DNA from 4 places in the Actinomadura sp. NPDC023710 genome. Region 1 is predicted to be linked to each of the others. Evidence: riboswitches for the same ligand, from Rfam matches in the RefSeq annotation. Region 1 holds a riboswitch; each other region holds the start of a gene.
The links. A riboswitch is a leader RNA that binds a small molecule or an ion and turns the genes downstream of it on or off. The one in region 1 is predicted to bind cyclic di-AMP.
Positions count from the first base shown of each region.

Region 2: it holds a riboswitch for cyclic di-AMP, as region 1 does, so the genes downstream of both, AB0H37_RS43415 (CHAP domain-containing protein) here and AB0H37_RS17055 (CHAP domain-containing protein) in region 1, are expected to answer to the same signal.
Region 3: it holds a riboswitch for cyclic di-AMP, as region 1 does, so the genes downstream of both, AB0H37_RS31840 (NlpC/P60 family protein) here and AB0H37_RS17055 (CHAP domain-containing protein) in region 1, are expected to answer to the same signal.
Region 4: it holds a riboswitch for cyclic di-AMP, as region 1 does, so the genes downstream of both, AB0H37_RS39000 (hypothetical protein) here and AB0H37_RS17055 (CHAP domain-containing protein) in region 1, are expected to answer to the same signal.

Region 1 covers NZ_JBFAGB010000013.1:74,044-77,564, forward strand. Annotated here, with positions in the region: gene AB0H37_RS17035 (alpha/beta hydrolase) at 1-85, opposite strand, end outside; gene AB0H37_RS17040 (hypothetical protein) at 437-850, shown strand; gene AB0H37_RS17045 (hypothetical protein) at 902-1,201, shown strand; gene AB0H37_RS17050 (hypothetical protein) at 1,183-1,401, shown strand; cyclic di-AMP (ydaO/yuaA leader) riboswitch at 2,011-2,160, shown strand; gene AB0H37_RS17055 (CHAP domain-containing protein) at 2,175-2,864, shown strand; gene AB0H37_RS17060 (hypothetical protein) at 3,054-3,521, shown strand, end outside.
Region 2 covers NZ_JBFAGB010000075.1:7,306-10,826, forward strand. Annotated here, with positions in the region: gene AB0H37_RS43410 (SpoIIE family protein phosphatase) at 1-1,202, shown strand, start outside; cyclic di-AMP (ydaO/yuaA leader) riboswitch at 1,671-1,826, shown strand; gene AB0H37_RS43415 (CHAP domain-containing protein) at 1,838-2,605, shown strand; gene AB0H37_RS43420 (CDP-glycerol glycerophosphotransferase family protein) at 2,809-3,521, shown strand, end outside.
Region 3 covers NZ_JBFAGB010000032.1:111,198-114,718, forward strand. Annotated here, with positions in the region: gene AB0H37_RS31835 (LuxR C-terminal-related transcriptional regulator) at 1-98, shown strand, start outside; gene AB0H37_RS31840 (NlpC/P60 family protein) at 682-1,677, opposite strand; cyclic di-AMP (ydaO/yuaA leader) riboswitch at 1,681-1,887, opposite strand; gene AB0H37_RS31845 (amino-acid N-acetyltransferase) at 2,152-2,679, shown strand; gene AB0H37_RS31850 (RDD family protein) at 2,681-3,478, shown strand; gene AB0H37_RS31855 (RDD family protein) at 3,486-3,521, shown strand, end outside.
Region 4 covers NZ_JBFAGB010000050.1:35,694-39,214, reverse strand. Annotated here, with positions in the region: gene shc (squalene--hopene cyclase) at 1-339, shown strand, start outside; gene hpnH (adenosyl-hopene transferase HpnH) at 401-1,405, shown strand; gene AB0H37_RS39000 (hypothetical protein) at 1,485-2,186, opposite strand; cyclic di-AMP (ydaO/yuaA leader) riboswitch at 2,197-2,335, opposite strand; gene AB0H37_RS38995 (MFS transporter) at 2,658-3,521, shown strand, end outside.

The sequences.
Region 1 (3,521 bases):
AGCCGTGCGAGAACGTCACGGCCGGGCCCTCGCCCCAATCCTTGTAATAGATCTCCGTACCGTCATGGGTAGTGATCGTGCTCATGGCACCGGCTCCCTGTGAAAGGCGAGGCCGATACGGAACACCGTCGACCCCACCGGTCTCGTCGAGTCCGTAGAACACTCGGTCCTGATCCATGGCCCGCGACTTGCCACGCTGGGCATGGCTTCCCCCTCCCCTCGAAGGAGGAGCTCTTAACTTCAGAGGGGGGAAAGCCTGGCAGTAAGACGGTGAATTTCGCTTTACGTGCACTCTCTCCATGACCGGCGTGTCCTGCGTCCACCGGATCATCACCGACCTCGGCGTCGACGTGGCCCCGGCCGGCCTCTTCCTCGCCGAGTGCGCCGCCGGCGTGACGCCCGAGCCCGTCCAGGACGCCACCGGCGCGCCTCCGGCATGCGTGACATCCTCGGCGACATCGCCCGCTGGGCCGCGGGCGAGACCTTCGCCCTCGCCGCCGTCGCCGTGGGCCTCACCTGCGGGGGCGTCCTCGATGTCCCCATCGAGCCGGTCGGCCCCTCACGCTTCGCCGAGATCGGCGCCCTCGCCGCGGCGGTCAAGGCGCGCGAACCCGCCGCCGTCGCCACCGTGGTCGCCGGACCGGATGCCATCGGCCGCCACCGCCTCGTCCGTCCCGTCCACTCCTCGGGCTCCCTCGGAACGTCCTCGCAGGGCGCCCCGGTGGACACCGAGGTCGCGCGCGCCATGCTGGCCCAGGAACCTGACCGGCCTGCGCGGCCACGGCTCGCACCCGCTCCGCTCGCGTGCCCAGGGCACGCCTGGTTCAGGTTGGTGGCCGCCGAGACGTGACAGGCCCCACACCCCGGCTCGCTCGATGGAGGCCGCGTGGGGGTGCCGTGGATGGAGCACGACGTCCCGGAACTCCTCGAACCTGAGGTAGAAGACCTCTTCGACCTCGCGCCGGATGTTGTGCACGAGGCGTTCGACCTCTCGGAGCAGGGCTTGCTCGTACGCGAAGGAACGGCCGATCATGCCGTGTTCGTGGTATTCCCGGTATCCGGCAAAGGTGCGCACGCGGTCGATCCTCCGCTCGGCGTCCTCGGCCTGCCGGGCCCGAAACGTGACCTGAGCAGTCTGGAGAACAGATGTCCCACGACGAAGACCCACTCTGCGCCGTCTTCATGCCGGCTCTGGTGGTGATCCTGCATGCGGCTGAGCAGGAGAAGGGCGAGCCGCTGACGGAAGCGGAGGTGCTCGCCATCCGCGACGATGCGGTATGCATGACCGTCCCGCTCAGCGTCGCACACGACCTTGAGCGGTCTCGCGGGTACTCCGACACTCCGCCCGCAGACTGCTGGCATGAGTGGCTCTCCGTTCGGGAGCAGATCGCGGCCGAGTAGGTCGGGAGGAGAACAGGACGGGTCGGCAGGCGGGTGATATCGAGCCTCTGGCGAGTGCGGAGTTTGAAGGGCGGGCGGAACGGAGCGGATTACGGCGGTCCGGTGAGGCTGGTGCCGGTGTGGGCGGCTCGGCTGGCACGTTCGCCGCTCACGGTGGTGGCCTGGCGCGCCCGTGCTCCGTCCAGAACCCCGCGTTGCTCCTCCGACCCTGGCGTTGTTCACCGGCCCGCGTCCGGCATCGCCGTAGGCGGCGGGGGTTCCGCCTGCACGCTCAGGCCCGGTCGGCTCAGTTCCGCACCGATAGCTCAAAGATGACGAGCTGAGCGGTACGCAAATTCCAGGCACCGTTGGGCGGTCCGGTTGAGGGTGTCGCACCGAAAATCTTGGTCCAGCTTGACTGGACCGCAGCCCTTGCGTTGAGGGGGTTTTGTGAAGTCTTTGCAGGTCGACCAGGTCGTTGGGGCGTGCTTGACGAAATATGGGGCGGCTTGAACCTGTTGTGGCTCTGTGACCGACGGGGAAGCCCGTCCGGAGCGCCCGACCAGATCATGAAGGGCGCATCAAGTCCCTGATCATCAGGACGGCCGATCAAGGCACGTCCGCCGCCGAGTCCGCAGAGCGCCGATCACGGCCGAGCGGAGCCGGGGACCCACCGAAACACCGGGGTGAATCCGCACCCCCGCCGTGCGCGGGGTCGCGGTAGGGCCACTTCCATGCCCGAACCCGACAGCTAACCCGGTAGGCGGACTGGAAGAACTCAGGAGAACCTTTTCATGACCGCTCGTACTTTCGACCTGACCAAGCGCATGGGCACCCGCGTGGCCGCCGGAGCCGTCCTCTCCATGGCAGGTGTGTTCGGCTTCGCCTCCCTGGCCCCGTCCGCCCAGGCGGACACCAAGCCCGCGAACACCGCGCACGTTGCCGAGGTGTCCAAGGCCGACGCCAACGGCGCCAAGACCGGCGGCCAGAGCGCCAAGGCCGGCGCCTCCGCGCAGGACGTCATCAAGCTCGCCCGCACGCAGGTCGGCACCCACGAGGACGCCTCGGGCAACAGCAAGTTCAACAACTGGTACATCGGCTCGTCGCTGGGCGAGCTGAACGCCCACCGCATCGGTGCCGAGAGCGCCTCCGTCTACAAGGGCCAGTCCTGGTGCGACATGTTCGTGTCCTGGCTGGGCCAGCACACCGGCACCAAGGGCATGGGCGCCGACGCCTACACCGTCAGCCACGCCCAGTGGTTCAAGAAGACCGGCCGCTTCGGCGAGACCCCGAAGCCCGGCGCCGTGGTCTTCTTCGCCTGGAACGGCGGCGGCATCAAGGGTGTCGAACACGTCGGCATCGTCGTGAAGGACAACCACGACGGCACCATCAACACCATCGAGGGCAACACCGGTGACGCGGTGAAGAAGAAGGTCCGCGACACCTCCACCGTCGCCAGCTACGGCTACCCCGAGTACCGGTGAGCCCGGGCCGCTGAGCGGCCCCTTGCCCGCACCGTCCAGCGGTGCTCCCCCTCTCCACCCGCGCGATCACACCCACGTCGCGAGCACGCCCACGTGCCGTGCGCCGGATCCGTCATGCCCGAACGGCGAGTCCAGTCCCTCACGCCGAAGGCATGGCCCGGCGCCCGGCCCACCGAGCAAAGGATGAACATGCAGCAGCGAACCGCCCTTATCGGTACCGCCCTCGCGGGCATCCTGGTCGCGGGCGTGGCGGTCGAGGCCGCCCATGGGGCCCCGGCGGACAAGCCGATGGCGCACACGGTCACCGGGCAGCAGGTGACCGGGCACAAGGTCACTGGGCAGTTGGTGACCGGGCAGCAGGTGACCGGGCACAAGGTCACCGACCAGCTGGTGGCCGGGCACAAGGTCACCGACCAGGTGGTGGCCGGGCAGGCCGCCGGGCACAAGGTCACCGGGCGCAAGATCACCGGCCAGCAGGTGGCCGGGCAGCACGACGCGAAGGCCGCCCGCCACACCACCGGCAAGGCCGCTTCGAAGAGCCACGCCGTCCTGTCGGGCAGCACCACCGCGTCCTACTTCTGGGACGACGGCTCGGGCGTGAACGGCGACACCGGCGCCCCGGCGGGCGGCAAGCCGATGCAGAAGGGCCTGTTCGCC
Region 2 (3,521 bases), on a different contig from region 1:
GCGTGCGGTGCGTGCGGGTGCCGACGGGCGTCTGCGTGACCTGGCGGTACCACCTGACCGAGGACCGCATCGCGCGGCGGCTGGAGAGGGTCGAGCGGCTCGCCCTGATCGGATTCGGGGAGTGGGACCTGGCGACCGGGGAGGCGGACTGGACGCCGCAGATGCTGGCCAACTACGGCCTCTCACCCGACGAGGTGCCGCCGATGCCGCACGACCTGCCGAAGGTCGTGGCCGACGACGACCTTCCGCTGGTCGAGGAGGCGGTCCAGACGATGTTCTCCCGCCGCGAACCGGTGGAGGCGGAGCACCGCGTGACCGGCAATGACGGGACGCCCCGCCATCTGTGGGTGTTCGCCGAGCCCGTGCTCGGCGAGTCCGGGCTGCCCGTCTCGATCAACATCGTCTCGCAGGACATCACCCGGCGGCGCGGGGTGGAGCACGCGCTGGCCGAGACCCGGCGGCAGATGCTGCGCCAGCAGGCGCGGACGGCGCAGGAGCGGCGCGTGGCGGTGACGCTGCGGCGGGCCATCCTGCCGGACGAGGACGAGGCCGAGCAGCTCCCGGGCCTGCGCACCTCGATCCGCAGTATGGCGGCGGAGAGCACGGCCCGCATCGGCGGCGACTGGTTCGCGACCCGTGCCCTGCAGGACGGGCGGGCGATGTTCGCCATCGGGGACGCCGCCGGGCACGGGCTGCCGGCGGCGGCGGCGATGGCGCGGACCCGGAACGGCCTGCTGGGCCTCGCCTGCACGGGGGAGCGGGCCGGACGGCTGGTCGGCTGGCTGAACGAGCTGATCGGCGCCATGGACCCGCCCGCGACGGGCACCGCCATCGTCGCCCACTACGACCCGTCCCGGCACCTCCTGGAGTGGACGTGCGCGGGCCATCCGCCGCCGATCCTGGTGCGGGACGGGCGGGCGACCCCGCTGGAGGTGGTCCGCGACCCGATGCTCGGCGCCATGGCCGGCTGGGAGTACACGACGATCACCACCGGGCTGAATCCGGGCGACATGCTCTTCCTCTACACCGACGGCCTGGTGGAGCGCAGGGACGCGGATCTGGACGAGCGGATCGCCCGCCTGACCCACATCCTGCAGGACTCCTCCACGCGTCCCGACCGGGTGCTGGACGAGGTTCTCGCGCGGATGGAGCACGACCGGGCGGCGGACGACACCACCCTCTTCGCCATCCACGTGGAGTGATCGTCCGAGCCTCACGGTGACGAACGGCACGCCTGACCAGCGGAGATCGCCGAATGTGACGTGCGCCTCACCTGGACGGGCGGGCGGGTGGTGCAGACCGGGGGCGGGGAGTGCCGGCCGCCCTCCATTCGATCTTCTTTACCTTTTCCCGAAGGCCCGGTAAGTACGGCGGGCAAGGGGCTGAGGGGCGTCTCGACAAAGATCGGGAAGAGGCGGCGCAGTCCCGGTGTTGGGAGTCTCTTGGAAGGGCCTTGAGCAGGCAAGACTTTGCTTTATGTCTGGTTTGCTTTTCTTGAGAAGGTTGGTACCTTCGATCCCGAATCACGCAACGCGTCCCATGCGTTGCCACCGGCCGCACCATGCGCGGCCGAGGATCGCGGAGCGGAATCCGCACGCGATGCGCGCCCAGTGACGCGCGCCCCCTCATCAAGATCTGTCAGTGAGAAATCCGTAAACCTGCACCGCTCGCGCGGTGCGAGGCCGAGTCCGTCCGGTCAGTGCGACCGGAACGGAGCCGGGGACCCACGTTTCTGGGGTGAATCGGCGCGCCCGAGAGTCGCGCCGTAGGGCTGCTTCCATGCCCGAATCCGTCAGCTAACCCGGTAGGCGCCATGGAAGACAAGGAGATTCCCTGTATGTCCGGTCTTTTCGATCGACTTTCGCTCAACCGCCTCAGCCCCGAGGACAAGGCCGTCGGCGTCGCCGTAGGCGCGGTCCTGGCGGGCGCGGTCGGGCTCTCTGTGGTCAACCCCCTCGCCGGCGGCCGCGCGGTCGCCGACACCTCCACCCAGACGGCGGTGGTCGCCGAGCAGGGCACCACCGCGCACAAGTCCTCCAAGGCCAAGACGGTGAAGGCCGAGAACGCCGCGGCCGAGGCCCGGCGCGAGGGCTTCAAGGTCCCCCCGCACGCCGTCAAGCCCGCTGAAGTGATCAAGCTCGCGCAGAAGCAGGTCGGCATCCACGAGGGCAAGGGCGGTGAGACCAAGTACCACAAGTGGTACGTCTCGACTCCGCAGGCGAAGGCCACCGCCAAGCGCGACGGCGGCTTCTCGGTCAAGGAGTACAACGGCGCCCAGTGGTGCAACATGTTCGTCTCCTGGCTCGGCGCCCAGACCGGCGTCAAGAACATGGGCTGGGACGCCTACACCGTCCAGCACGCCAGCTGGTTCAAGCAGACCGATCGCTGGGGCCACACCGCCAAGCCCGGCGCCGTGGTGTTCTACGACTGGCAGGACGGCTCGAAGGCCGACATCGGCGACATCGACCACGTCGGCATCGTTGTCAAGGACAACGGCAACGGCACCATCTCCACCATCGAGGGCAACACCGACAACGCGGTGCAGAAGAAGGTGCGCGACAAGTCGCAGGTCGTCGGCTACGGCTACCCCGACTACGCCCGCTGACGCGACGCCTTAGAGAAGGCGCACGTGTGACGAAGGCGCCCGGCCTCCCGCCGGGCGCCTTCTGGCGTTCCGGGTGTTGTGCCCAATGCCTCCGCTGACGGTGGGTAATGCTAAGCGTTGACAGCCTTTGATCCCCCTTGGAGCTCAGTGCGGAGTTCCTGGATAGGTATCCAGCACGCCGGAGTCTGCGGAGGGGGATGCCCATGGCGGTGCGCCCGGATGTCAGCGTGGTGGTGATCGCCTACAACGACGCCCGGAGGCTTCCGCGGGCGGTGGCCTCGGCGCTGGCGCAGTCCCTGGGCGGCGTCGAGACGTTGATCGTCGACGACGCGAGCACCGACGGCACGGGCGAGGCCGCCGACCGGCTCGCCGCGGCCCATCCGGGGCGGGTCCGGGCCGTTCACCTGCCGGTCAACTCCGGCGGCTGCGGCCGCCCCCGCAACACCGGGATCGATGCGTCCACCGGCCGGTACGTGATGTTCCTCGACAGCGACGATCTGCTGGACCGGCACGCCTGCCTCAACCTCCTCGCCGCCGCCGAGGACACCGGCGCCGACATGGTCTCGGGGCTCTGCGACCGGATCTTCCTCGACCTGCCCGAGGGCGCCAAGGGGCGGATCCGCCCCTGGTATCCGTGGCTCTACCGGCACAGCGTCGTCTACGACTCGCTGAGCGAGAACCCCGATCTCCTCTACGACACCCTCTCGACCAACAAGGCGTACCGGCGCGGCTTCCTGGAGGAGCACGGGCTGCGGTTCGTCGAGCGGCTGCACTACGAGGACCTGCTGTTCACCGCCGAGGCCTATCTGGAGGCGGGACGGACCGCCCTGATCCCGCACCGCGTCTACAACTGGCTGGTCAGGGAGCGGACGCCGGCGCCGTCGATCTCCAACCGGCGCGCCGAGCCGGCCAACTT
Region 3 (3,521 bases), on a different contig from region 1:
GGACCTTGCGGCGCCGGCTGCGGACGATCTGCGACCGGCTGGAGGTCAACACCCCTATCGAGGCCGTGGTGTGGGCGGCCCGGAGGCAGCTCATCTAGCGATGCACCCCCCGACGCTCGCCAGGGGACGGCGAGCGTCATCCGGAGAAACGGCGGCTCATCCGAATTCCGTCCGACCCCGCAGCGGCGGCGCCCGCGTCCTGGCAGGTAGGTCCCTGCAGAAGGCGTCGCCGCGGACGGCGTTCGGGCCTGACAGGCCCACCCGGCCCGCCTCGATCTCCGGCGAGCCCGGCCCCGCGACGGCTCTGGCCGGCGCGCCCCGGCACGATCAGTTCAGCATGGTGAACGGCACCGCGAACCCGGTCGGCGTGACGGGTCGGCTCCGACAGCACTGACCGACCTCGCGACGGGCCTGATCGACGCACCTCGGCCGACCAGGGCGGCGCGGTCGGCCCCCACGATGGTCGATCGGCTTCACAGAGTCGACGGGTGCGGTGGCGGGGTTCTAGAGCCTGTCTCGAAGTGGCCTCGGGCACGCGCGCGAACGCGTGACCTGCCCGGTGCGGCGAAGCCGGAGGCGAGCGAAACCGGGCAGATCGCGAAGCGATGCCGCGTTCGCCCAGGTCCGGTCACGTAGCGAGCCGCCAGGCGAGCGAAGTGGGCCGGGACTTCGAAACACGGCCTAGGCGACCCGGACGCCGCCCGCGAAGGGGCGTCCGTTCATGGAGGCGATCTTCACGACGTCTCCGGTGTGCGGGGCGTGCAGCATCTTGTCGCCGCCGACGTAGATCCCCATGTGGTGCAGGTCGGAGTAGAAGAAGACGAGGTCGCCCGGCTGAAGATCGCCGCGCGACACGTGCGTGCCGGCGTTCCACTGGCTGCCGGTGTAGTGCGGCAGGTTGATGCCTACCTGCCTGTAGGCCCACATCGTCAGGCCGGAGCAGTCGAAGGTGGTCGGGCCGGCGGCGCCCCACACGTACGGGCGGCCGATCTTGCCCATCGCGTAGCGGAGCGCCTGCGCGGCCTTGCCGGTGCCGATGACGGGGAGCTTGGCGAGCTGGGTGGGGTCCTTGTCGACGAGCTTGCCGCGGATCTTCTCGTAGGAGTCGGTGATCTTCGTACGCTGCGAGTCGAGCTGCGTCTTCAGGGCCTTCACCTGCTTGGCGCGGGCCTCGGCCGACTTGCGGGCCCGCTGAGCGGACTGCATGGCCTGCATCAGCCCGAGCACCTGGGTGCTGTCCTGCTTGGCGAAGTAGTGGAGGGTCGCGGCCTGGTCGAGGATGGACTGCGGGTCCTGGGAGGCGACGAACGAGACCGCGGGGTCGGAGCCGCCCTGCATGTAGCTCGTCGCCGCGAGGGATCCGACCTTCTGGCGGAGCGCCTCCAGCGTCTTCTCCTGGCGCTTGGCGTTCTCCGTGGCGACCTTGGCGGCGCGCTGCGACTGCGCGAGCCTGACCTTCAGCCCGTTGTACTGCTCGGTGAGCTGTTCCAGCTGGTCGGCGAGCTTGAGCGCCTTCGTCCTCAGCTCCTTGGCGGAGGGCTCGGGGTCGGCGTGCGCGACGGCGATCGCATGCGGGGCGATCGCGTGCGGAGCGGCCGAAACGACGGCGAGCGCGCCGACCATGATGGCCGCGCGCCCACGGAAGTGTGAAAGGGAAGCATGCCGCGATCGCTTCACGAATACTCCTCTCCTCAGCCGCCTACCGGGTTAGCTGACGGGTTCGGGCCGGAGCGGCCCGTCCGCGTCCGTGGGCGAACCGATCGCCCGCGACTGCGGATTCACCCCTCACGGTGGTCGCTCAGGGCGATTCCCCGAAACGCTCCGAAAGTGGGTCCCCGGCTCCCCGGGCAGCTGGTTGCGACCCGTGGGACTCGGCGGTGCGGCCTCCGTCCTACGGTGGGCCGACGTCAGCGATGGACACTAACGGACCCCGCATTGGATGCCAACCAGAACATGCGAATTCGCAGGTCGCGCTGCGCGGTGAACGAGGGAATCGCCGGATGGGTCGCCTTCCGTGCGCTGTGTTCTGCCTCACTTTCGACGCCCCCTCGGCAGTGCCTAGTCTCTTTTATCTAGTCACTTGCGCGCGGTGCCCGGCACGGGCGGACGGAGGGCGTCGCCCGGCGAGCACGCGGCGTTCGATAATCTCGCCTGCTTGTGGAAGTCGTGATCCGGCGTGCACGTACCGCCGACGTCCAGGAGATCCGCAGGCTCGTCGACCTGTACGCCGGGTCGGGGCGTCGCCTGCTGAAGAAGACGACGGTCAAGCTGTACGAGGACGTCCAGGAGTTCTGGGTCGCCGAGGACGTCCAGCACGGGACGCCGGGGCCGCTCGTCGGCTGCGGCGCCCTCCACGTCATGTGGGAGGACCTCGCGGAAGTCCGTTCGGTCGCCGTGGACAAAGGATGCGGGGGACGGGGAATCGGGCACCGGATCGTGACCCGCCTCCTGGAGAACGCGCGTGAACTCGGCGTGCGAAGGGTGTTCTGCCTTACCTTCGAGGTGGAGTTCTTCGCCCGCCACGGCTTCCAGCAGATCCTGGGGACTCCGGTGGCGCCAGAGGTGTACGAAGAACTTCTCCGCTCCTACGACGAAGGCGTGGCAGAGTTCTTGAACCTCGACCGGGTCAAGCCGAATACGTTGGGCAACACCCGGATGTTGCTTCGCCTGGAGGACTGAGATGAGCGATTCCCCCCACGGCGGGCGGCCTTACCAGCCCCGGCAGGGGCAGGGTTCCTACGGCCCGCCGCCTCCGTACCAAGGTTCTCAGTGGCAGCAACCACAGCAGCGGTCGTCCCAGCAGCAGTGGGAACAGCAGTCCCAGCAGCAATGGCAGCCGCAACAGGAGCAGTGGAACCAGCAGCCCGCCTACGACGACTACGGCTCCTACGACGACGCCGGTGACCCGGTGCTGGCGCCGATCCACCGTAGGGCGGGAGCGCGAATCATCGACAACGCGCTCGTCGCGGTCTTCGGGTTCGCGCTCGTCCTCCCGGTGACGATCGGCGCATTCGGTCTGGGCAAGCCCGGCAGCAAGACGGAAGACGAGGGGGGTGTGTGGAACTGGCCCATCATCTTCACCCTCTTCTGCGTCCTGTCCGTGCTGCCGTTCATCTACGAGGCCGTGCAGTTGTCCATGTGGGGACGGACGCTGGGGAAGCGCGTCCTGGGCCTGGGCGTCGTTCAGGCGCGGCCCGCGGGCACCCCCATCACCACGACGCAGGCCGTCTGGCGGGCCGGGATCACCCACGTCGGTTACCAGCTCGGCGTCTTTTTCTTCCTCGTCCTGGCGGTGATGGTGTGGGACTACGCCGCGTACGGGATGGTGCTGGTCTGGGCGGGCGCGCTGATGGCCTACCTGTGGGCGATCTGGGACCAGCCCCTGCATCAGTCGCTGCACGATCGCTTCGCCGGCACACTCGTCATCGACGAGCGGGTCGGATATGACGATTCCGAGTACTCCGAGTACGCGGGCTAAGGGCACGATGGCGGCACCGCTCGCCGAGCCGGGGCAGAGGCTC
Region 4 (3,521 bases), on a different contig from region 1:
CGGCGCGCCGTGGTCTGGCTGGAGGACCACCAGAACCCGGACGGCGGCTGGGGCGAGGACCTGCGCTCCTACGACGACCCCGCGTGGATCGGGCGGGGCGGGTCCACCCCGTCGCAGACGGCCTGGGCGCTGCTGGCGCTGCTCGCCGCCGGCGAGCGCACCCCGGCCGTGGAGGCCGGCGTGCGGTGGCTCGTCGACCACCAGCGCCCGGACGGCAACTGGGACGAGGACCAGTTCACCGGCACCGGCTTCCCCGGCGACTTCTACATCAACTACCACCTGTACCGGCTGGTCTTCCCCGTCAGCGCCCTCGGCCGCTACCTGGACGGCGCGACATGAGGCGGGCGCGCGGGCCGGTGGAGGCCACCGAGTTCACCCTGCACAAGGAGGTCCGGACACCATGAGCATGCCGCTCCGCCAGAGCCTTCGCATCGGGGGCTACATCCTCCGCAACAAGCTGCGCGGCCGGGAGAAGTTCCCGCTCATCGTCGAGCTGGAGCCCCTGTTCGCCTGCAACCTCGCCTGCGCCGGCTGTGGGAAGATCCAGCACCCGCACGACGTGCTGAAGAAGCGCATGCCGGTCGAGCAGGCCATCGCCGCCATCGAGGAGTGCGGCGCGCCGATGGTCTCCATCGCGGGCGGCGAGCCGCTCATGCACCCGCAGATCGACGAGCTGGTGAACGAGCTCGTCCGGCGCAAGAAGTTCGTCTTCCTGTGCACGAACGCGCTGCTGATACCCAGGAAGATCGACAAGTTCACGCCGTCGCCGTACTTCGCGTGGGCGGTGCACATCGACGGCCTGCGCGAACGCCACGACGAGTCCGTCTGCAAGGACGGCGTCTTCGACGACGCGGTCGCGGCCATCAGGGAGTGCAAGCGGCGGGGGTTCCGCGTCACCACCAACACGACGATCTTCAACACGGACACGCCGCAGACCGTCATCGACGTCATGAACTACCTCAACGACGACCTCGAGGTCGACGAGATGATGATCTCGCCCGGCTACGCCTACGACAAGGCGCCCGACCAGGACCACTTCCTCGGCGTCCAGGAGACGCGGGAGCTGTTCCGCAAGGCGTTCGGGAACGGCAACCGCAAGCGGTGGCGCTTCAACCACTCGCCTTTGTTCCTGGACTTCCTGGAAGGCAAGGTCGACTTCCCCTGCACGGCCTGGGCGATCCCGTCCTACTCCCTCTTCGGCTGGCAGCGTCCCTGCTACCTGATGTCGGACGGCTACGCGCAGACCTACCGGGAACTCCTGGACGAGACCGACTGGGACTCCTACGGAAGGGGACGCGACTCCCGCTGCGCCAACTGCATGGCCCACTGCGGTTACGAACCCACGGCCGTCTTCTCGACCCTCGGCTCCCTGAAGGAGTCCTTGCGGGCCGTCCGCTCCGTCTGACCCGTCTCGCTCCCCGGCCCGTTCCGCCCGGCACCGGCGATCCGCCGATGCCGGGCGTTCCCGGGGCTTTCCGGGCGGTCTACTTGAGGGACGTCGGCCGGTACGCCTTGTACTCGTCGTCCGAGGACAGCCCGTAGTCGAGCGTCCGGTGGTCGGTTCCGTACCGGCCGCGCTGCTCGTAGGCCCAGTACGACGAGTGGTCCTTGTCGGCCCACTTCTCGAAGATGACGACGTGCCGGGTGGTGTTGCTGCCCAGGGCGTCCATGACGAGGTCGCCCTTCTTCAGCTCGGACATCTCGATGCGCTCGGTGTACCGCGACGAGGTGAGGCCGACGGTGTTCGTCCCGGGCTTGGACAGCCCCAGAGCCATGGACACGTAGCCCGAGCAGTCGGTGCGGTAGCCGTTGTGCGTGCTGGTCTGGCTGTAGGGGATCCGCTGGTCGGAGTGCGGATGCCAGGTCTCGGCCCGCGTGATGACCTTGGACCGATCGTCCGGCTCCGGCTCGGCGGCCTGCTTCTGGGGCTCGGCCTTCGTCGACGGCTCGGCCTTCGCCGGCGCCTTGAACTCCTTGTGGACCTGGGCCTGTGCTCTGACCTGCTCCTGCGGCGCGGTCCGCTGCTTCGGCACGGTCTGGACGGCGGCGACCGTCTCGGTGGACGCGTGCTGCAAGGTCGTCGGCACGGCCGCCGTCACGCCGAGGACGGCGAGACCCGTCAGCGTGGCCGTGGCCCAAGGGTTGGGCCGGGGAAAACGCGAGGGCTTGTTGTGCTTGCCTTTCAAAGGGGGGCTCCTTGCTTCCATGTGCCGCCTACCGGGTTAGCTGACGGGTTCGGACGTGGAAGTCGCCCTACGGCCTGAGCAGGCCGATTCACCCCAGTGCGGGTTGGGTCCCCGGCTCCGCGCCATGGCGGACTCGGCGGGTGCCGCTGAGAGAGAGCGGCGCTGACGATGTGCGGCCCGGTCGACGAAGGGGGTCGCGGGCCTTGTTGCGCGGGGATGGCACCCCGGCCCACCTGAGTGGGACAAAACGCCTGGAAGGCGTCTCGAAGTGGCAAAGGTACTGAAATCACCAAGAGACGGCAAGGTCCTCGCAGATCATTTCCGCAGCTCAGTGCCCTGCCGACCCGCGCGAAGCCCGCCGCCCAGGGGGGATCCGAGGGATCGGCCGGTTTTCGCCGCACCCATAGACGGAGGAGAAACCTCCAGTTACTATCTGGAGGGGAATCCTTCGTTTAATGGGAGGTGGGTTCCATGACCGCCATCAAGGCGCGGACCGCGTCCGGCCCGTCCGCGGGCGCCCCGAACCGGCGCTGGGCGGCGCTGGTCGTGATCGCCGTCGCGCAGCTGATGATCGCCCTCGACGCCACGATCGTGAACATCGCGCTGCCGACGGCCCAGCACGCGCTCGGCTTCGGCGACGCCGACCGGCAGTGGGTGATCACCGCCTACACCCTGCCCTTCGCCGGGCTGCTCCTGCTCGGCGGCCGGATCGCCGACCTGGTCGGGCGGCGCCGCAGCTTCCTGGCCGGGCTGGCGGGGTTCGCGATCGCCTCGATGATCGCCGGGGCCGCGCCCGGCTTCGAGGTCCTCGTGGTCGGGCGCGCCTTGCAGGGGGCGTTCGCCGCGCTGCTCGCGCCCACCGCCCTGTCCCTGCTGGCGGTGACGTTCACCGAACCCAAGGAGCGCGCGAAGGCGTTCGGCGTGTACGGCGCCGTGGCGAGCAGCGGCGCGGCGGTCGGGCTGCTGCTCGGCGGCGGGCTGACCCAGTACGCCGACTGGCGCTGGTGCCTGTACGTCAACGTCGCGATCGCCGCGGCCGCGTCGGTGGCGGGACGCATCGTCCTTCCGGCGCCGCCGAGCTTCCCCGGGTCGCGCCTCGACTGGATCTCCGCCGTCCTCGTCACCGGCGGCCTGGCGGCCGTCGTGTACGGTGCGGGCGAGGCCGCCCCGCACGGCTGGGACGCGTGGCAGACCACCGCGCCGATGGGAATCGGCGCCCTGGCCCTCGCCCTGTTCGTCGTGCGCCAGGCCACGCACGGCGCGCCGCTGCTGCCGCTGCGGATCCTCGCCGACCGCAACCGGGCCGGCGCCTACGTCGCGGTGGCCACCGCGGTC